One region of the Vibrio sp. WZ-1 genome, then DNA from elsewhere that is predicted to be linked to it. Evidence: predicted binding sites of a transcription regulator. Region 1 holds the regulator's gene; the other holds the start of a gene.

Evidence for each region. Region 1 encodes MetJ, which represses methionine synthesis genes. Its sites were predicted from a motif close to TTAGACNTNTANANGTCTAA; they were not measured.
Region 2: metH (methionine synthase) is a predicted target of MetJ. The motif match lies at 1,671-1,690, and genes of this name have one in related genera.

What each region holds. Positions count from the first base shown of each region.
Region 1 is NZ_JBQEQR010000051.1:364-11,051, forward strand. It holds gene ACTS60_RS03370 ((2Fe-2S)-binding protein) at 191-379, shown strand; gene bfr (bacterioferritin) at 454-930, shown strand; gene ACTS60_RS03380 (malic enzyme-like NAD(P)-binding protein) at 1,139-2,416, shown strand; gene metJ (met regulon transcriptional regulator MetJ) at 2,530-2,850, opposite strand; gene ACTS60_RS03390 (O-succinylhomoserine (thiol)-lyase) at 3,081-4,241, shown strand; gene ACTS60_RS03395 (bifunctional aspartate kinase/homoserine dehydrogenase II) at 4,259-6,667, shown strand; gene metF (methylenetetrahydrofolate reductase) at 6,943-7,845, shown strand; gene ACTS60_RS03405 (PadR family transcriptional regulator) at 7,917-8,456, opposite strand; gene ppc (phosphoenolpyruvate carboxylase) at 8,893-10,688, opposite strand, start outside.
Region 2 is NZ_JBQEQR010000052.1:866-11,553, forward strand. It holds gene ACTS60_RS03630 (cation:proton antiporter) at 225-1,547, opposite strand; gene metH (methionine synthase) at 1,739-5,416, shown strand; gene lysC (lysine-sensitive aspartokinase 3) at 5,484-6,836, opposite strand; lysine riboswitch at 6,962-7,140, opposite strand; gene ACTS60_RS03645 (pyridoxal-phosphate-dependent aminotransferase family protein) at 7,364-8,485, shown strand; gene ACTS60_RS03650 (PglL family O-oligosaccharyltransferase) at 8,541-10,325, opposite strand; gene uvrA (excinuclease ABC subunit UvrA) at 10,392-10,688, opposite strand, start outside.

The DNA.
Region 1 (10,688 bases):
TCATTGGAAAACATACTCTTACATCATTCCTATTTTCCGCTTTTTTTAGTGTTTCGCTAAGCCACTGAAAACTGCTTAAACTGTCCAAATCTATATAACAAAACATTCTGTAATTCACCCGATCACAACTAGTAACAAGAATGGTTCTTGTTTATATTCCTTTGCTAGATGAAATTTAAAGGTTATGAGTATGTACGTTTGTCTTTGTCATGGTGTCTCTGACAAGAAAATTAGGAAGTTGGTGATAGATGAAGGCATAGCTGACATCAGAGGCATCAAGCGATGTACAGCTTTGGGTAGCCAATGCGGCAAGTGCATCAAGCAAGCTAAAGAAATTTTAGCGGAAACAGAATACTTAACACTAAAGCAAGCTAGCTAACTACTAGCTCAGCCTTTTTGACACCTTCTCAGTTGCTTCTACATTTAAATGAAGCCAAAAAGGAGGGCTTTGTAATGAAAGGCGATCCAATCATAATCCAACATCTCAATAAAGTGCTCGGGAATGAGCTCATCGCTATCAATCAATATTTCCTGCATGCTCGTATGTACAAAGACTGGGGGTTAAAGCACCTCGCAGATAAGGAGTACCACGAGTCGATCGATGAAATGAAACACGCTGATCACCTGATCGAGCGTATTCTGTTCTTAGAAGGTCTGCCTAACTTACAAGATCTCGGTAAGTTGATGGTTGGTGAAGAGACTAAAGAGATGCTTGAGTGTGACTTGAAGCTTGAGATGGCGGCCATTCCTGATCTTAAAGATGCCATCGCTTATGCCGAAGATATTCGTGATTATGTTTCACGCGATCTTTTCCAAGATATCCTTGAAGACGAAGAAGAGCATGTCGATTGGCTTGAGACGCAACTGGGCTTGATTGAGATGTCTGGTATCGAGAATTACCTACAAGCGCAGTACGTGGATGAAGAATGAGATTATATTCCGCTGTTTTCCCATTCTAACCAAGTGATTAAGAGAGCACCTGACCTGTAAACAAGGTGCTCTTCACTAATATCTGGTCTAATCTCTTTTAGTATCGGCCTTTTTAAGGATGTAGCTCGCAATCTTACCTATGAAGATTGACTTCTATCCTTTAGAATTTATTCCCCCTTACCGAAAAATAACAAAAGAGAAACGATCCATGTCTGAAGACAATCGCCAAGAAGTCACCGCAGAAGAAGAACGCCGCCAACAAGCATTGGACTACCATGCATACCCAACTCCAGGAAAAATTGCAGTTGAGCTGACTAAGCCTGCTGAGACTGCCAATGATCTTGCACTGGCATACAGTCCGGGTGTTGCAGAGCCTGTACGCGAAATCGCACAGAACGCAGACAATGTGTATAAGTACACGGCGAAAGGCAACATGGTCGCGGTTATTTCTAACGGTACTGCTATTCTTGGTTTGGGTAACCTAGGTCCGCTAGCGTCTAAACCGGTAATGGAAGGTAAAGCGCTTTTGTTCAAACGCTTTGCTGGTCTAGACTCAATTGATATCGAAGTAAAACACCGTACGATCGACGAATTTGTCGATACAGTAGCGAACATTGCTGACACATTCGGTGGTATCAACTTAGAAGATATCAAAGCTCCAGATTGTTTTGAGATTGAAAAGCGTCTTATTGAACGCTGTGATGTGCCAGTATTCCACGATGACCAACACGGTACTGCAATCGTAACGGCTGCGGGTATGCTGAATGCAATTGAGCTGCAAGGTAAGAAGCTAGAAGAATCAACTATCGTTTGTCTTGGTGCTGGTGCTGCGGCTGTGGCATGTATGGAGCTGTTGATCAAATGTGGCGCAATGCGCGAGAAGATCTACATGCTGGATCGTAAAGGGGTGATCCATACACGTCGTGACGATCTAAATGAATACAAACAGTTATTCGCGAATAATACAGATAAACGTACGCTTGAAGATGTAATTGAAGGTGCAGACCTGTTCTTGGGTGTATCGGGTCCAAACTTGCTACCTGCAGAAGCATTGAAGCTAATGGCAGACAAGCCTGTCGTATTTGCATGTTCTAACCCAGATCCAGAAATCAAACCGGAACTGGCTCATGAAGTACGTGATGACTTGATCATGGGCACTGGTCGTAGTGACTACCCGAACCAAGTAAACAATGTACTGTGTTTCCCATTCATTTTCCGTGGTGCGTTGGACGTTCGTGCAAGCGAAATCAACGATGAAATGAAGTTAGCAGCAGTAGATGCGATTCGTGAATTGGCGAAAGAGCCAGTACCTGAAGCGGTACTCAAGGCGGCAGGTGTTGATAAGCTAGAGTTTGGCACTGACTACATCATTCCAAAGCCAATGGATCCACGTCTATTACCACGTGTTGCTAAAGCTGTTGCTCAAGCTGCTTTGGATTCTGGTGTTGCTCGCATTGAAATGCCAGATAACTACATGGCAGAGTAAATTACTGAGTAGAATCTTCGGATAAAGAAAAGGGACGCGATGGCGTCCCTTTTTTAGTTTGGTCTGAAGCTACCCCCGGCGCAGCTTCATCATGCTAACGAATTTGTAAGCAATTATTCTTCGTCAAACGCTTCGAATTCGATACCCATTGCCGTCATCAGCGCTTTTGCTTCTGTTGGAATATCATCTGGGCGGTCTTTACGAAGGTCTTCATCAGTTGGCAGTGGTTGACCTGTGTAAGCATGTAAGAATGCTTCACATAGTAGTTCACTGTTAGTTGCATGGCGTAAGTTGTTGATCTGACGGCGTGTTCGCTCATCAGTCAGCACCTTTAAAACTTTTAGCGGGATAGAGACGGTAATCTTTTTTACTTGTTCGCTTTTTTTACCGTGCTCAGCATACGGGCTAATGTATTCGCCATTCCAGTCAGCCATTGCGTACCTTCATTAATGTAATAAGTTAAGAAAAATAAATATAGGTGCTGATTTTAGCTGCATTTACCGCCATAAGCAAAGACATATAGACGTCTAGAAGTGTTGACGTCTTATTTTTAGACAAGTAAAGTGAGGTTAATTGTCAGGGAAGAGTATTAATCAAGTGAGCAGTACAAGCTAGATATAGCGCATTCCCATTTAGATGTCACCACCCGTGAAAGGATACACCCATGAGCACCCGCAAGCCTGCGACCATTGCTGTACGCACTGGTATCGAGTCAGACAGTCAATATCACGCTGTTGTACCACCAATCTACCTTTCTACTAACTATGGATTTCCTGCATTTGGTGAGGTTCCACAGTACGATTACACCCGTTCTGGTAACCCTAACCGAGGTCTGCTGGAGCAAGCGTTGTATGAGCTTGAATCAGGCAAAGGCGCGGTTGTCACTAACTGCGGTACGTCGGCATTAAACCTTTGGGTATCGGCGTTTCTTGGTCCTGATGACTTGATCGTGGCTCCTCACGATTGCTACGGTGGTACGTATCGTCTCTTTAATACTCGAGCAAACAAAGGCGACTTTAACGTTCAGTTTGTCGACCAATCGGATCAGCAAGCTCTTGATGCTGCAATTGCGAAAAAGCCAAAGCTTATCTTGCTAGAAACACCGTCAAACCCGCTTGTTCGCGTGGTCGATATTGCTGCAGTGTGTGAAAAAGCGAAACAAGTAGGCGCATTAGTCGCAGTGGACAATACCTTTTTGACTCCTGTATACCAAAAGCCTTTGGATCTAGGGGCGGATTTTGTTATCCATTCAACGACGAAATACATTAATGGTCACTCTGACGTAATTGGTGGTGTGGTGATCACTAAGAGCGAAGAGCATGCTGAAGAACTAGCCTGGTGGGGTAACTGTATTGGTGCTACGGGTACGCCATTCGACAGTTACATGACTCTCCGAGGAATTCGCACGTTGGGTGCGCGAATGCGAGTTCACGAAGAGAGTTCTCAACAAGTACTGACGTATCTACAGACGCAATCTTTAGTGGCGAAGATTTACCACCCAAGCTTGCCAGAACACCCCGGTCATGACATCGCGAAAAAACAACAGTCGGGCTTTGGCTCAATGTTGAGCTTTGAATTTGCAGGCTCGTTTGAACAACTAAAAGTATTTGTAAAAGCGCTCGAATTATTTTCTCTTGCTGAATCGCTAGGTGGGGTAGAAAGCTTGATTTGTCATCCAGCCTCAATGACACATCGTGCGATGGGCGAGGAAGCACTGGCTGAAGCTGGCGTTTCTCAACAGTTACTGCGTTTATCTGTTGGTCTTGAAGATGCGCAAGATCTGATTGCCGATCTTGAGCAAGCATTCGCGAAAGCAGCACAGTAATTGGGAGAAAGAAAGTCATGAGTGTACAACGTCAACTGCATAAATTTGGCGGCAGCAGCTTAGCGAACCCTGAATGCTACCAGCGTGTGGTGAGTATTCTTAAAGAGTATTCAGCAGAAAATGATTTGGTGGTGGTATCAGCTGCAGGGAAGACGACTAATCGCTTGATCGAGTTTTTGGAAGGGCTGGATAAAGATGGTCGCATTGCCCATGAAGCTCTACAAAGCTTACGACAGTTTCAAGCTGAACTGGTAGAAGCCTTGCTACAAGGTGAAGCACAGACACAACTGCTTGCCTCTCTTCAAGATGAATTCAGTACCTTAGCTGAGTTAACCGCGCCACTTACGGAAACACAAAAAGCGGCAGTACTTGGTCATGGCGAAGTATGGTCTTCTCGTTTACTTGCTGCGCTGTTGTCACAACAGGATCTGCCAGCAGTCGCTCAAGACTCACGTGCTTTTCTGCGTGCAGAGGTTGGAACGCAGCCAGAAGTCGACCGTGCGCGTTCTTACGCATTGATCAAAGAATCGTTGGCTCAACATAACCACAAGCGTGTGATCATTACAGGCTTTATGGCGCAAAATGAGGCGGGTGAAACGGTTCTATTAGGTCGAAACGGTTCTGACTACTCTGCTACCGTGATTGGTGCGTTGGCAGAAGTAAACACGGTAACTATTTGGAGTGATGTTGCAGGCGTTTACAGTGCAGACCCACGCTTGGTATCGGATGCTTGTTTGCTGCCACTGCTGCGTTTAGATGAGGCGAGTGAACTTGCGCGTCTGGCTGCGCCAGTGCTGCACAGTCGTACGCTTCAGCCTGTAGCTCAAAGTACCATGGATTTGAACCTCAAATGTAGCTATCAGCCAGAGTCTGGCTCAACACGAATTGAACGCGTATTGGCATCCGGTCGCGGCGCAAAGATCATTACCTCTCTTGATGAAGTGCTATTGGTACAACTGTCCTTTATTCACGGTCATGATTTTGAGCGTGCACAGAAAGAAGTGCTGCAAGCCTTAAAGCGTGCTCAACTGGAGCCTTTAGCGTTTGAGGCGCAAGAAGATCAGCAAACGTTGCGTTTAGCCTACACCGCAGAGATTGCTGGCGGAGCCCTAACTTACTTGCAAGAGTTAGCGGTTGAAGCGGAAATCAAACTTAAAGAAGGCTACTCACTATTGGCTGCCGTCGGTGCTGGTGTGACGAAAAATGCTAACCACTGTTTTGGCTTCTACCAGCAATTGAAACACGCTCCGGTAGAGTTTATTTCAGAGGCGGAATCTGGCTTGAGCTTAGTCGCAGTATTACGCCGTGCAGAAGTTGAAGAGTTAGTACAGAGTATTCATAGCCAACTATTTCAGGCGCAGAAGCGCGTAGCGGTTGCGTTATGTGGCAAAGGCAATATCGGCTCAAGTTGGTTATCACTGTTTGCCGAGCAGAAAGAAGAGCTCGAAAAGCGTCATGGTATGAGCTTTGACTTGGTAGCGGTAGTCGACAGCCAGACTTACTGGTTCGACGAAAGTGGCATTGATGCAGCGACGGTTGCCCAGCGTTTTGATGATGAAAGTACTGAGAATGATGGCAACTGGTTGACTAAGCTCGGCGCGATACAAAACTTTGATGAAGCAGTGGTACTTGATGTCACTGCTAGCAAGGAGCTAGCGACGCGTTATGTCGACATAGCGCAACAAGGCATCCATCTTATCTCGGCCAATAAAGTTGCGGGTTCTGCGGACAGTCAGTACTACCATCAAGTACAAGACGCCTTTGCTAAAATTGGCCGCCATTGGTTGTACAACGCGACAGTTGGTGCTGGTCTGCCAATCAATCATACCGTTCGAGATCTGCGCGAAAGTGGTGATGATATCGTCGCGCTATCGGGCATCTTCTCCGGTACGCTATCTTGGTTATTCCAGCAGTTTGATGGCTCTGTAGCGTTCACTGAGCTGGTTGATTTGGCATGGCAACAGGGTTTGACCGAGCCTGACCCTCGTTCTGACCTTGATGGTTCTGATGTGATGCGTAAGTTGGTCATCTTAGCCCGAGAATCTGGTTTGGATATTGAACCAGAAAGCGTAAAAGTGGAGTCGCTTGTACCGGAAGAGTTGCGAGATTTGAGCCTAGATGCGTTCTTTGACCAAGGCGATATCCTAAGTGAGATTTTGCAAGAGCGTCTGGGCAAGGCACAAAAAAACGATCAAGTGTTGCGTTATGTTGCGCGCTTAGAACGTAATGGCAAAGCAACGGTAGGTGTTGAAGCGTTATCACGTGAGCACGCATTAGCGAACTTGCTACCGTGTGACAACATTTTCGCCATTGAAAGCAAATGGTACAAAGACAATCCATTAGTAATTCGTGGCCCTGGTGCGGGACGTGAAGTGACAGCCGGTGCGATTCAATCAGACCTTAATCGTTTAGCGGGCTTGTTCTAATCTGACCAAACCAATTTTTGCGAACGACAACAAAAAAAACCTCGGACCGTTTCCGGGGTTTTTTATTATTTGGATAATGCCATACTGAATCGGAAAGCGAGGCTAAGGATAAGCCGCCAAGCAACTTGAACTATCCTCATTATGAACTTGAGAAAAATTCATAATCACAAGGTTGACATTAAATCGTATTCAATACATCCTGTAGACATATAGACGTCTAAACGTCGATTTGAGGAATTTTGATTTCGTGGTGGAGTTACCACAGGGAGAGTAAGATGGGATACACGCATGCAGGGCACATCGATGCCTTAAACCAGAATATCGCTGAACTATCAGACAATATCAACGTCTCATTTGAGTTTTTTCCACCAAGCAGTGAAAAGATGGAAGAAACGTTGTGGAACTCTGTGCACCGCCTTAAAACTCTTCAACCAAAATTTGTTTCTGTTACTTATGGTGCAAACTCAGGCGAGCGTGACAGAACCCATTCCATCATTAAAGAAATCAAAGCGGCTACGGGCCTTGTTGCTGCCCCGCACCTAACCTGTATTGATGCAACTCGTGATGAACTGATCAACATTGCTGATGATTACTGGAATAATGGTATCAAGAACATTGTTGCATTGCGTGGTGATATTCCTCCGGGTGGCGGTGCTCCAGATATGTACGCATCAGATTTGGTTGAGTTGCTTAAATCACGTCATGATTTCGATATCTCAGTGGCGGCATTCCCAGAAGTGCATCCAGAAGCGAAAAGCGCGCAATCAGATCTGCTTAACCTAAAGCGTAAAGTGGACGCAGGTGCTAACCGTGCTATCACTCAGTTCTTTTTTGATGTGGAGTCTTATCTGCGTTTCCGTGACCGCTGTGTTGCGGCCGGTATTGATGTAGAGATCGTTCCGGGTATCTTACCTGTTTCGAACTTCAAACAAGCTTCTCGCTTTGCAGCGCAGAACAATGTGAAAGTACCGGGCTGGATGAGTAAGCAGTTTGAAGGACTGGATGATGATCCAGTAACGCGTCAGCTAGTCGGTGCAAGCCAAGCGATTGATATGGTGCGTGTACTAAGCCGTGAAGGTGTGAAAGATTTCCACTTTTACACCCTGAATCGTGCGGAAATGACCTATGCGCTATGCCACACTCTAGGTGTTCGTCCACAAGTTGCTGTCGGTGCTTAAGATACTTCCCCCTAGATAGACAAAAGGCTTGCCCATCGGCAAGCCTTTTTCGTTTCATTTAAAGTGACGAATTAGCCGATCACTTCAAGTTCTGTTAGTACTTCTTCTGCCCAGTTAATCCAAGCTTCACGTAGCATTAGGTTGCGGCGAAGCGTTAAACGCTCTAGACGCGCTTGCTTGTCTAGCGTTGATGGTGTTGCGTAGTACGCCGCTTCGATTTCTTTGTAATGAGAAACCAACTTACGAGACTCTTCTACTAGTTCAGACAGTTGATCACGGAACGGTGCTGCTGGTTGTACTGCGCAAGCGATCAGTTTCGCAGAGAACTCATCACGTACCGTTGGATGTGCGGTCGGTTGATCGAACCACTCACCCAGTGCGCTGCGGCCAGCGTCAGTAATTGAGTAAACCTTACGGTCTGGTTTGCCTTCTTGAGGTTCTAATACGCAAGTAACCAGTTCTTTCTCAGCCATTTTATTAAGTTCACGGTAAACTTGTTGGTGGCTTGCTTTCCAGAAGTAACCGATGCTAGCTGAGAATTCTTTAGTGATGTCGTAACCGGTAGCGTCGCGAGTGCTAAGTACAGTTAAGATTACGTGTGGTAATGACATGTCTTCAATCCAAATGGTCAATAAACTTGTAAACAAGCTATCTACACTTTCAGTTGCGTTCTTAATGACGCTTGAGTTTTTTAATGTGTAGATAGCACCAACAATGTTGGTCCTGTCACCTTAAAGCCGTTTATCACCTAGAGTGATGGGTGTGTCCATCTAGCTGGAGCCTATTTGATTGGACTTGTGAGCTTCCAGCAGGCAAGTAGTATATAAATAATAAGCATGAAGTGGAATACTAGGACAAAATTACCCAAAAAAACTAATAAAATACTCAATAGTGTTTTTTGGTAGTGTTTTGTGTTGTTGGCGTGGGACTTTTTGTTTTGTTTTTGGAGTTATTTGCTGGTTATTTCTTGTTCGAAGATGGAAGGTGGTTACAGAGGGGAAGTAAAGGCTGAGATTGTTCTCAGCCTTTGGTTATGCTCAGTCTAGATTAACCAGTGTTACGCATACCTGCTGCAATACCAGCAATCGTCACCATCAGCGCTTCCTCGAGGTTGGCTGAGGATTCCTCTGTTTGGCGAGTACGGTATAGCAACTCAGCTTGAAGCATGTTCAATGGCTCTACGTAGATGTTACGTAGACGGATGGATTCAAGCCCCCATGGGTCGCTTTGCATCAGGTTCTCGTTGTTCTCTACGTTCAGCACTGACTTGATGTCTTTCTGAAGTTGCTCACGTAAACGCTCGCCCAATGGTAGTAGCTGACTTTCAACTAGGCGTTGATCATAGTAGCGAGAGATATCCATGTTGCACTTGGTGTAAACCATCTCCAGCATACCTAAGCGAGTTGAGAAGAATGGCCATTCACGACACATTTCTTCTAGCAACGCCTGATGACCTTTATCAACCGAGTATTGAATTGCTTCACCAGCACCTAGCCACGCTGGCAGTACCAAACGGTTTTGACTCCAAGAGAAGATCCATGGAATCGCGCGTAAGCTTTCAACGCCACCGTTCGGGTTACGTTTTGCTGGGCGTGAACCAAGTGGTAGTTTACCTAGCTCTAGTTCTGGCGTCGTTTGACGGAAGTAAGGGACGAAATCAGGTTCGCCACGAACGACACTACGGTACGCTTCACAGCTGACTTCAGATAATACATCCATTAGGTCGCGCCATTCTTGCTTTGGCTCTGGTGGTGGCAGAAGGTTCGCTTCCAGAATGGCACTTGCGTACAGGTTGAAGCTGTTTACTGCAACGTCTGGAAGACCTAGTTTAAAGCGAATCATCTCGCCTTGCTCTGTTACGCGCAGACCGCCTTTCAGGCTCTTCGGTGGCTGAGACAGCAGCGCAGCATGCGCTGGCGCACCACCGCGACCAATAGTGCCGCCGCGACCGTGGAATAGAGTCAGTTCTACGCCTTCTTCTTCTGCAACTTTAACCAGTGAATCCATCGCATGGTATTGAGCCCAGCCCGCAGACATTACACCAGCATCTTTTGCAGAGTCAGAGTAGCCGATCATCACCATTTGATGGTTTTGGATAAAGCCACGGTACAGGTCAATGCCCATCAGCTGTTTGATGACAGCTTCCGCGTTGTTTAAATCATCTAGCGTTTCAAACAAAGGACACACGTCCATGCGGTAAGGGCAACCTGCTTCTTGCAGCAGTAGATGTACGGCAAGTACGTCAGAAGCGGTACGCGCCATTGAGATAACATAAGCACCAAATGCTTCACGAGGTTGCGCTGCAACGATCTTACAGGTGTCTAAAACCTCTTTAACTGCTTCTGATGGTTCCCAGTCACGAGGTAGAAGAGGGCGCTTAGACGCAAGTTCATTAGTTAGGAAAGCAACCTTGTCTTGTTCGCTCCACTGTTCGTAGTCACCAATACCTAGGTAACGCGTTAGCTCAGACAGAACGTCTGCGTGGCGAGTACTTTCTTGGCGAATATCGAGGCGAACCAGGTGAATACCAAATGCTTTAACGCGGCGCAGTGTATCCAGTAGTGAGCCGTTGGCGATCACACCCATGCCACATTCGTTGAGCGATTGGTAACACGCGTAAAGCGGTTCCCAAAGTTGCTCTACTTTTTGTAGTGGTGCTTTGACTGCCAGTTTCTGGCCGTTGACTTTCGCGTCTAAAATATCTTTGGTTTCGTTCAGTAGTGAACGTAGTTGTTTTAAGATCGCACGGTATGGTTCGTGCTGATCGTCACCTGCAAGCTCGCGAACTTTGTCATTGCAAACAGTCATCGACAGCTCACTGATCAGTTCGTTGATGTCGTTGA
Region 2 (10,688 bases), on a different contig from region 1:
TGACAGGTGATTTAAGATGTTTTTGATTACTTGTAATAACAGTAGATACTCTTGGACTAATCCTGCTGATTCTAATTAACCGCTGCTGCACGTTTTTGGCTCGACTTGATATTTTCTACTTGTTTAAAGCTCACATGTAATAAATCGAATTAGGCATAGATTTTCCTCATGTAGATACAAAAAAGGCAGCCTATTGGCTGCCATAAAATATGATGGGACAAGTGTCACTCTTGAGAGGTTACAGAATCTTTCGTTTTATTCGATTCTTCTTCAAGTAATCGCTCAGCCGCTTTTGCCTTTTCTATCATAGGTGTGATTGTCGAACCTTGGACGAGTATAGAGAATACAACAACCGAGTAGGTCATAACTAAGATGATCTCTTTTACATCAATTAGCTTGTCCGGAATCACCCAAAAACCAGATGGTATAGACAATGCCATTGCAAGTGCCAGCCCACCTCTTAAGCCTCCCCAAGTAAGAATCTTGATAGACCAAGGGTTATATTTTCGGTATCGCTTAAATCCGATATAGGAGATAAATACACTTAAGTATCGAGCTGTAAGTACTAACGGTACGGATATCGCCATCATGATCCAGTCTTCTTTATGGAACTCGAACAGCAGCATCGACATACCTATTAGTAGGAATAACACACCATTTAAGAATTCATCGACAAGCTCCCAGAAGTGGTCTAGATGATCTTCACTTTCTTTAGAGAAACCAATAAAGCGAGTCCAGTTACCAATCATGATGCCCGATACAACCATCGCAAGTGGACCTGATACATGTAGGTACTCTGCAAAAGCGTATCCAGCAGTTGGGATACCAATGGTCAACAGTAGCTCCATTGAATGATCATCAGTTGCACTGATCAAGTAGTGGAATAGTAGGCCTAGCGCAAAGCCGTAGACGATCCCTCCAATTGCTTCTTGGATAAATAGAAGAGTTACACTTCCTACTGTAGGAGCTTCCGTTCCAAAAGCAATAGTAAATAGAGTTACAAAGATGACGAGACCAAAGCCATCGTTGAATAGTGACTCCCCTTCTATCTGAGTCGAAATTCGTCTTGGAGCATCAAGTTTTTTAACAATCGCGAGCACGGCGATTGGGTCAGTAGGCGAGATAAGAGCGCCAAACAATAAACAATAAATCAGATCAAATTGGATACCGATCAGGCTGCAAAAGCCATAGAGAACAAAACCTATGAAAAAAGTCGAGAAGAGCGTTGCGCCCAAGGCAAGAACCGTAATCTCCCATTTTTGATCTTTGAGATTTGGGAGTTTAATCCCTAATCCTCCCGCAAAGAGGAGGAAACCCAATATCCCCTTGAGTAGAAAGTCTTCGAAGTTGATTTTCGTAACAGTCTCAGTAGCTATCTCTGTCAAATGAAACCAGTTATTTTGACCTGCTATCAGAATAAGGAGAGAAAGTACCATTGAACCGGCGGTAATTGCGATGGTAGTTTGCATCTTTCCTATCTTGCTGTTTACAAAGGCAATAATCATTGCTGCCGCAGATAAGAAGCATAAGGTATGGTAGACCGACATAGAGCTCTCTATTTGTAACAAATTATGAATGGAATTTTCGGACGATGTTGACCAAATAGCAAACATTTTTTCGTGATATTACGGTAAGAAAGAATGGAGACAAAATAATCAGCAATTCTCATTTTAGACGTCTAGACTCCTTTAATTTGTATGATAGGATGGAGAGATAACTAAAGGAATGAGGCTGTACTGTGGGAAGTAATGTAAGACAACAGATTGAAGCTCAATTAAAGCAACGTATCTTGCTTATTGATGGTGGCATGGGCACCATGATTCAGGGATACAAACTTGAAGAGCAAGACTATCGAGGAGAGCGCTTTGCTGATTGGCATAGCGATCTAAAAGGCAACAACGATTTGTTGGTGCTCACTCAGCCTCAATTGATTAAGGAAATTCACAGCGCTTACTTAGAAGCTGGCGCAGATATTCTTGAGACCAATACCTTTAACGCGACGACTATTGCGATGGCTGACTATGAAATGGAAAGCCTGAGTGAGGAAATCAACTATGCAGCTGCAAAGCTTGCTCGTGAAGCCGCTGATGAGTGGACGGCAAAAACGCCAGATCGTCCGCGTTACGTTGCGGGTGTGCTTGGTCCGACAAACCGTACTTGTTCTATCTCCCCTGATGTAAATGACCCTGGCTATCGTAATGTCAGTTTTGATGAACTTGTTGAGGCTTATTCTGAGTCCACTCGTGCACTGATCAAGGGTGGTTCTGATCTTATTCTGATCGAGACCATCTTCGATACGCTTAATGCCAAAGCTTGTGCCTTTGCGGTTGATAGCGTTTTCGAAGAATTAGGCATCGAATTACCAGTTATGATCTCTGGTACCATTACCGATGCTTCTGGTCGTACGCTTTCTGGTCAAACAACAGAAGCCTTTTATAACTCTCTTCGTCATGTAAATCCAATTTCATTTGGCTTGAACTGTGCGCTTGGCCCTGATGAGCTGCGTCCGTACGTAGAAGAGCTTTCTCGTATTTCTGAATCTTTTGTTTCTACTCACCCAAATGCTGGTCTGCCGAATGCCTTTGGCGAGTATGACCTTTCGCCGGAAGATATGGCAGAACATGTTAAAGAGTGGGCTGAGAGCGGTTTCCTAAACCTAATTGGTGGCTGTTGTGGTACGACGCCAGAGCACATCCGTCATATGGCAATGGCAGTTGAAGGTGTTAAACCTCGTGATTTGCCTGAGCTTACGGTAGCTTGTCGTTTGTCTGGTCTTGAACCTCTTACGATTGAAAAAGAGACACTGTTTATCAATGTGGGTGAACGTACTAACGTTACTGGTTCTGCTCGATTTAAACGTCTGATCAAAGAAGAACTCTATGATGAAGCGCTAGAGGTCGCCCGACAACAAGTTGAGAACGGCGCTCAGATCATCGACATCAACATGGATGAAGGCATGTTGGATGCAGAAGCCTGTATGGTTCGATTCCTAAACCTATGCGCATCTGAGCCTGAGATCTCCAAAGTTCCAATCATGGTCGACTCTTCTAAATGGGAGGTCATCGAGGCGGGTCTGAAGTGTATTCAGGGCAAGGGCATCGTGAACTCCATCTCTTTGAAAGAAGGCAAAGAGAAGTTTGTTGAGCAAGCAAAACTGATTCGTCGATATGGTGCTGCAGTTATCGTTATGGCGTTTGACGAAGTTGGTCAGGCAGAAACACGTGAGCGTAAGTTAGAAATCTGTACTAATGCTTATCGTATTTTGGTTGATGAAGTCGGTTTCCCTCCAGAAGATATCATCTTTGACCCGAACATCTTTGCTGTTGCGACGGGTATCGAAGAGCACAACAATTATGCCGTGGATTTTATCGAAGCGGTTGCCGACATTAAGCGCGACTTGCCTCACGCGATGATCTCTGGTGGTGTGTCTAACGTTTCCTTCTCATTCCGCGGTAATAACTACGTTCGTGAAGCGATTCACGCGGTGTTTCTATACCACTGTTTTAAAAATGGTATGGACATGGGCATCGTTAATGCGGGTCAGTTGGAAATTTACGATAACGTTCCTGATAAGCTGCGTGAGGCGGTAGAAGATGTGGTTCTTAACCGTCGTGATGATTCGACCGAGAGGCTACTTGATATTGCAGCAGAATACGCAGGTAAAGGCGTTGGTAAAGAAGATGCTTCTGCACTTGAGTGGCGTACCTGGGCGGTAGAAAAACGTCTAGAGCATGCGCTTGTTAAAGGCATTACTGAGTTCATTGTCGAAGATACTGAAGAAGCTCGCCTTAATGCCTCTAAGCCACTTGAAGTCATTGAAGGTCCATTGATGGACGGCATGAACGTGGTGGGTGACTTATTTGGTGAAGGTAAGATGTTCCTTCCTCAGGTAGTGAAATCAGCGCGTGTTATGAAGCAGGCAGTAGCTCACCTTGAACCGTTCATCAACAAAGAGAAGCAAGCGGGGTCTTCCAACGGTAAGATTTTGTTGGCTACGGTAAAAGGCGATGTTCACGATATCGGTAAGAACATTGTTGGTGTAGTACTGCAATGTAATAACTACGAGATCATCGATCTTGGCGTAATGGTGCCATGTGAGAAGATCTTGAAGGTAGCGAAAGAAGAAAACGTCGACATCATTGGCCTGTCTGGTTTGATCACCCCGTCTCTCGATGAAATGGTGCATGTGGCGAAAGAAATGGAGCGACTTGATTTCGACCTTCCACTTCTGATTGGTGGTGCGACAACATCAAAAGCGCATACGGCAGTTAAGATTGAGCAGAACTACAAGAACCCTGTAGTGTATGTGAACAATGCTTCGCGAGCGGTTGGTGTATGTACTTCATTGTTGTCTGATGAACTTCGTCCTGCATTTGTAGAAAAGTTGGATGAAGATTACGTTCGCGTTCGTGATCAGCACAATCGTAAAAAGCCACGTACTAAACCTGTCACTTTAGAAGCAGCACGAGCGAACAAAGTCGCGATTGATTGGGATAAGTACACACCTCCTGCTCCTGCGAAGCCGGGTATCCATATTTTTGATGACTTTGAAGTGTCTACTTTGCGTAAGTACATCGACTGGACGCCTTTCTTTATGACTTGGTCGTTAGTCGGCAAGTATCCAACAATCTTTGACCATGAAGAAGTGGGTGAAGAGGCTCAACGCCTGTACAAAGATGCTAACGAACTACTAGATCGTGTTGAGCATGAAGGGTTACTCAAAGCACGCGGTATGTGTGGTCTGTTCCCTGCCGCGAGTGTCGGTGATGATATTGAAGTTTACACTGACGAATCGCGTACAGAAGTGGCAAAAGTACTGCATAACTTGCGTCAGCAAACAGAGAAACCAAAAGGCTTCAACTACTGCTTGTCTGATTATGTTGCACCAAAAGAGTCTGGTAAGCACGATTGGGTTGGTGCTTTTGCAGTAACTGGCGGTATTGGTGAACGTGAACTTGCTGATGAGTACAAAGCGCAAGGTGATGATTACAATGCCATCATGATTCAAGCAGTAGCGGATCGTCTGGCGGAAGCATTCGCCGAGTATTTACATGAGCGTGTGCGTAAAGAGATTTGGGGTTACGCTGCTGATGAAGAGTTGTCGAATGAAGAATTGATTCGTGAGAAATACCAAGGCATTCGACCAGCTCCGGGTTACCCAGCATGTCCAGAGCATACTGAAAAAGGGCCGCTTTGGGAGCTAATGAATGTTGAAGAAAACATTGGCATGTCACTAACATCGAGCTATGCGATGTATCCAGGAGCGTCCGTATCGGGTTGGTACTTCTCACATCCAGATTCTCGTTACTTTGCGATCGCACAGATCCAAGAGGATCAGCTGCAAAGTTATGCTGATCGTAAAGGTTGGGATCGGATCGAAGCGGAGAAGTGGTTGGGTCCAAACATTAACGGCTAACTAGACCATTTAGAAACTAAAAGGGCTGCCATGTGCAGCCCTTGTTTATTGGTGAATTAAAGCATTTTTATTGCTCAAATAATTCAGTATGCAGTTTTTGGATCGCTTGGCGAGATACGGACTCGTGGACAAGGAAACACAGGTTATGAGGGCTTGCTCCGTAACAGATCATACGTAGGTTGAAGTCTTCTAGCGTGCCAAATACTTGCTTCGCATAGCCTTTGCTTTCACTCATGTTGTTACCAATCAGAGCGACGAGGCATAGGTCGTGTTCCACTTCTACTTTACACAGTTCTTCAAGCTCTTCACGTGCCGCTTGTGGCAATTGAGGAGCACCGCCAGACGTGTCTGTTTGATCGAGAGTGAGTGACACACTGATTTCAGATGTGGTGATTAGATCAACAGAGATTTTGTGCTTCGCTAGGATCTCAAATACTTTAGCTAAGAAGCCGTACGCGTGGAACATGTTAGCACTGCGTAGAGTTACCATAGTTTGGTTACAGCGCAGGGCAAGTGCTCGGAATAAAGGTGAACTTTCTACTTGGTGGCGGATCCATGTGCCGCCTTTTTCCGGCTCTTTAGACGACCCAACGAAAACAGGGATATCGTGACGAAGTGCCGGAACTAGTGTTGAAGGGTGCAGGATCTTTGCCCCGAAGTTTGCCATCTCTGATGCTTCGCTAAAGCTGATCTCTGGAATCGGTGCTGCTTTTGAGGCGATACGTGGGTCTGTGGTGTAAATGCCCGGAACGTCGGTCCAAATCTCTAGACCTGCTGCTTTCACACCTTCTGCAATCAATGCTGCACTGTAGTCACTGCCGCCACGACCAAGAGTAGTGGTGTTACCTTCTTCATCTGAGCCAATAAAGCCTTGAGTGATAACCACGTATTCTTGGCAAAGTGGAACCAACTTTTCTTGGGCGAGTTGCGAAATTGTCGCGATACTTGGTTCAGCTCGACCAAAGTTTCCATCGGTTTTTAATACGTCGCGAATATCAAAACGAGTCGCGTTTACGCCACGCTCACGCATTAATTGTGTAAGGATGTGAGTCGACATTAATTCGCCACAAGCGACCAAATGGTCGGTTAGTTTGGTGCTAGCTTGGATAGAGGCTGCTTCCGCTAAGCTAGTGACAGTATCTAGAATGGCATAAACTTCTGTCGCGGCTTCGGTTGCATTATCGAGTTGGGACAGAATGGATTCATGAATATCTGCTAATTTCTGCAGTACTTCCGCACGATGTTCTTGGTCTTGGACACCGTTTGCCAGTTCAACCAAAAGGTTGGTGACACCTGAGCAAGCGCTGCTGACGACAAGACGAGTATTTGGGTTGTTTTCTATGATGGTGGAGCAACGGCTCATTGCCTCAAAGTTGGCAACACTGGTTCCACCGAATTTCGCTACGTTAAATGCGCTCACTGCGTTCTCCCACGACTTCCTAAAAAAATAACAACAATTAATAATTGGTTGCCCAACACATCCAATGTTTGGTGAGGAAAGGAACAGAGCAAATAGAGAGGTAGTTAGAATGTAATTTAAAATTTACCCTCAGAAGCTCTTCATCAAACGGCGCTGATGACAGTTGATGGGACTCAACCCAAGTCAACCGACAAGTCAAATCCTGCAACTTTGACTTACCTCGGCACTACTCCCCCTGAGTGATTGGTATTGGAATTGCGGCTCCACAAATCACCTGCCTGGGCAGTGCTCCTCTTCTGCATAAAGCTTAAACATTGAACGGTTTTGCTGTCACATTGTCAACCAATATCTCAACCATTATGAAAGTTTTTATTAACGAATTTGTGACAGTGGTTTGACCTCTATACTTAGGGCTAATTGCCGATAGAGGAAAAATCTATTAGGGTGAAAAGTTCGATACCTGAGCCAACCTTTTGAATAGATCTTTTATAACGCTCAGAATGAATGACTGCAATCAAGGAGCTGACATGCCGATCCAAAGCTTTATTCCCCCACACCGTATTTTGATGGGGCCTGGTCCCTCTGATACTCCACCTCAGGTTTTACAAGCGCTAAGCCGTCCAACAGTTGGTCATCTAGACCCGCTTTTTATTGCAATGATGGATGAGCTAAAACAGTTGCTTAAATATGCTTTCCAAACTGAAAACGAGTTCACCATCGCAGTATCTGCACCAGGTAGTGCGGGTATGGAAACGTGCTTCGTCAATTTGATCGAAAAGGGCGACAAAGTCATTGTCTGCCGTAATGGTGTTTTCGGTGAACGTATGCGTGAAAATGTGGTTCGTGCTGGTGGTGAAGCGCTTATCGTCGATGATGAGTGGGGCACGCCTGTATCGGTCGATAAAGTTGAAGAAGCGTTAAAGCAGAACCCTGATGCTAAGATTCTTGCTTTTGTTCATGCTGAAACATCGACGGGCGCGGTAAGTGATGCTCAAGCCTTGGGTAAACTCGCGAAGCAATATGGTTTGTTATCGATCGTCGATGCCGTGACCTCGCTTGGTGGTGTGCCCCTTAAAGTCGATGAGTGGCAGTTAGATGCTGTGTATTCTGGCAGCCAAAAATGTTTGTCGTGTGTACCTGGCTTATCTCCAGTCACACTTTCTCCTGCAGCCATTGAGAAGATTCAATCTAGGACGACACCGGTTCAAAGCTGGTTCTTGGATCAAAGTCTAGTGTTAGGTTATTGGAGTGGACAAGGTAAGCGCAGCTACCACCACACAGCGCCGGTGAACAGTTTGTATGCCCTGCATGAAGCTCTACTTATCCTTAAGAATGAAGGTTTAGAAAATGCGTGGGCGCGTCACCAGTTAATGCATGAGAAGCTCAAAGCTGGTCTACAAAAACTTGGTTTTGAATTCGTGGTAGAAGAAGAGTATCGACTACCGCAATTGAACGCGATTTATGTCCCTGAAGGAATTGATGAAGCAAAAGTGCGTAATCATTTACTTGAAACTTACAACTTAGAAATCGGTGCCGGTCTTGGTGCTCTGGCTGGCAAAGCATGGCGAATTGGTTTGATGGGTTATGGTGCTCGACCTGAAAACGTGGCTTTGTGTTTGCGAGCTTTAGAAGAGTCGCTAACTGAATAAATCGCCTCGGTATGAGATAAAGAAAAGCGAAGGTTATTCCTTCGCTTTTTTGTGTTTATTGCTTAGTACCAGACGTTGGTGTTGGTGAGGCTGAGATAGCCTGAGAAGGAGGCTGGTAATTGACGCTACTGAAATCAATTTTAGGGAACAAGAACTGCGCTTCTGCACGAATTTGTTCAGATTTACTTGTGTCATCCAACCCTTGATATGCCAGTATCAGATTGTTGTAAAACGCTGGTCGTGGCTTGTCTTTAATGATCTCCAATGACCAATCAATGTAAGGCTGAATTAAGGTTGGATCTTGCTTGTATAAGCCGATGTTTAAGAAGGTGCTGTACACATCCCAATCGAAACGATCTTTCCAGACCACTGGGTTCGTCACCTGATTCAAGATATCCGGATTGGTTGGACGCGTGGTTTCAAACTTGGTTAAGACGTAGTTGGTGTGCAATGCGCTAACCATATAGAAAGTAAACACGGCTGGAATGACGAGGCTACAAACTCGCAATAAACTTTTGGTTACTTTGCTAAACGGAGCTTGGCGGTAACGAGAAACTCGTTGGTCGACCCAATAAAGCAGAATCACAAAGATCAGCCAATGCACCAATGAATGATAGAAGGGGTATTCTAATTGCGAGTGCAGCACGATTGGAATAAACAGTGCCAGCAGTGCTAAGCGAGTACCACGTTTGGCTTGGTAGATGCGATATAGCACTAACGTCATTGCCAAAAAGATACCCAAAATTGGCAACAGTCCACCTTCTACTGCCCAATACAATAGCTCATTGTGCGGATGGTCCATAGACGGTAAACCTGCAGGGTAGTTGTCATTCAGTGCATGTTGGTGTGCAGTGTACAACATGTATTCCGATTCAAACTTACCGTAACCGTACCCAGTAAATGGCTTCTCAATTACCATATCCAATGTTTGTGGGAAGGTATATGCACGTGGTGATTCCATGTTCACCTTTTCGCTGGCTAATCCGTTACCGTCAGGAAAGGCGATTTGCATGATTACAATTGACAAGACTAAGCCCGTAGCCATCGCTATTGCCCAGCGAGTGAATCTCGCTTTAGTAGCAAAGCGGTACATGTATGGTATGACAAGTAAGATGGCGATGATGGAAGCCAACCAGCCCGTTCGTGATGCTAATGCAACAATAAGCGGAAGAGTCAGTACAGGTACAGCATAAAGTAGGTAAATATCGCTTAGTTTTCGTGAATATTTATAAGGTTGTCGAACAATCAGGTAACTTGCGATAACTAAGCCAGTAGCAAGAAAGCTCGCCATGACATTGGGTTGTTGGAAAATACCATAAGGTCGGTTAGCTATCGTGTCGTATCCGAATATATTTCCCGGCTTAAGGTAAAGATATTGGACTAAGCCGAAAATCGCCTCTATAACAACGGCGAGAACAATAAGCCACAACAAACGTTGGCGGTGCTTGTTACTAAAATGGAACTGCTGCAGTAGCACAAAGAACAGCATGCCGCACCAAAGACCAATCAGTTTATTGGCTGCAAGCGCACTATCTGCACTCGGATAGAGGATTGGCAGCGTCATGATGATACAGCTAATCAATAGACCAATCGTTAATTTGGAATACCGCAATACACGGTTGGTTGCAAGTTGGTAGCAACCAATGCCAAGTGCAAAGCTGAACGCAATCCAAGTGGTTGCGTTGAAAGACAGCGCAAGACCAGAGCCTCCTGGATTTGGCATAAAGAAGTGCATCGCCAGCAGAAAAAGTCCTGCTAGCGCGATGAGAAACTTGCGATTAAGAGGAACTTGTACTTTACCTGGAGAAAGCTTGGTTCCACTGACGTGTATAGTAGCCATAGTTATTGTGTTGTTTTGAATGAAAAAGACCAGCAATGGCTGGTCTTTGTACTTTACCTGTTTTTTTTACTTCAATATAGGTTTGAGGAAGCGAGCTGTGTGCGAACCTTCGATCTGAGACACATCTTCCGGTGTTCCTTGCGCGATGATATCTCCACCTCCTTGGCCACCTTCCGGTCCTAAGTCGATAATCCAGTCTGCTGTTTTTATCACATCGAGGTTATGTTCAATGACGACAACGGTATTTCCGTGGTTGCGCAGACGATGTAATACAGTCAATAGTTGTTGGATATCGTGGAAATGCAGACCTGTTGTCGGCTCATCCAAAATGTACAAGGTTTTTCCGGTATCACGCTTAGACAG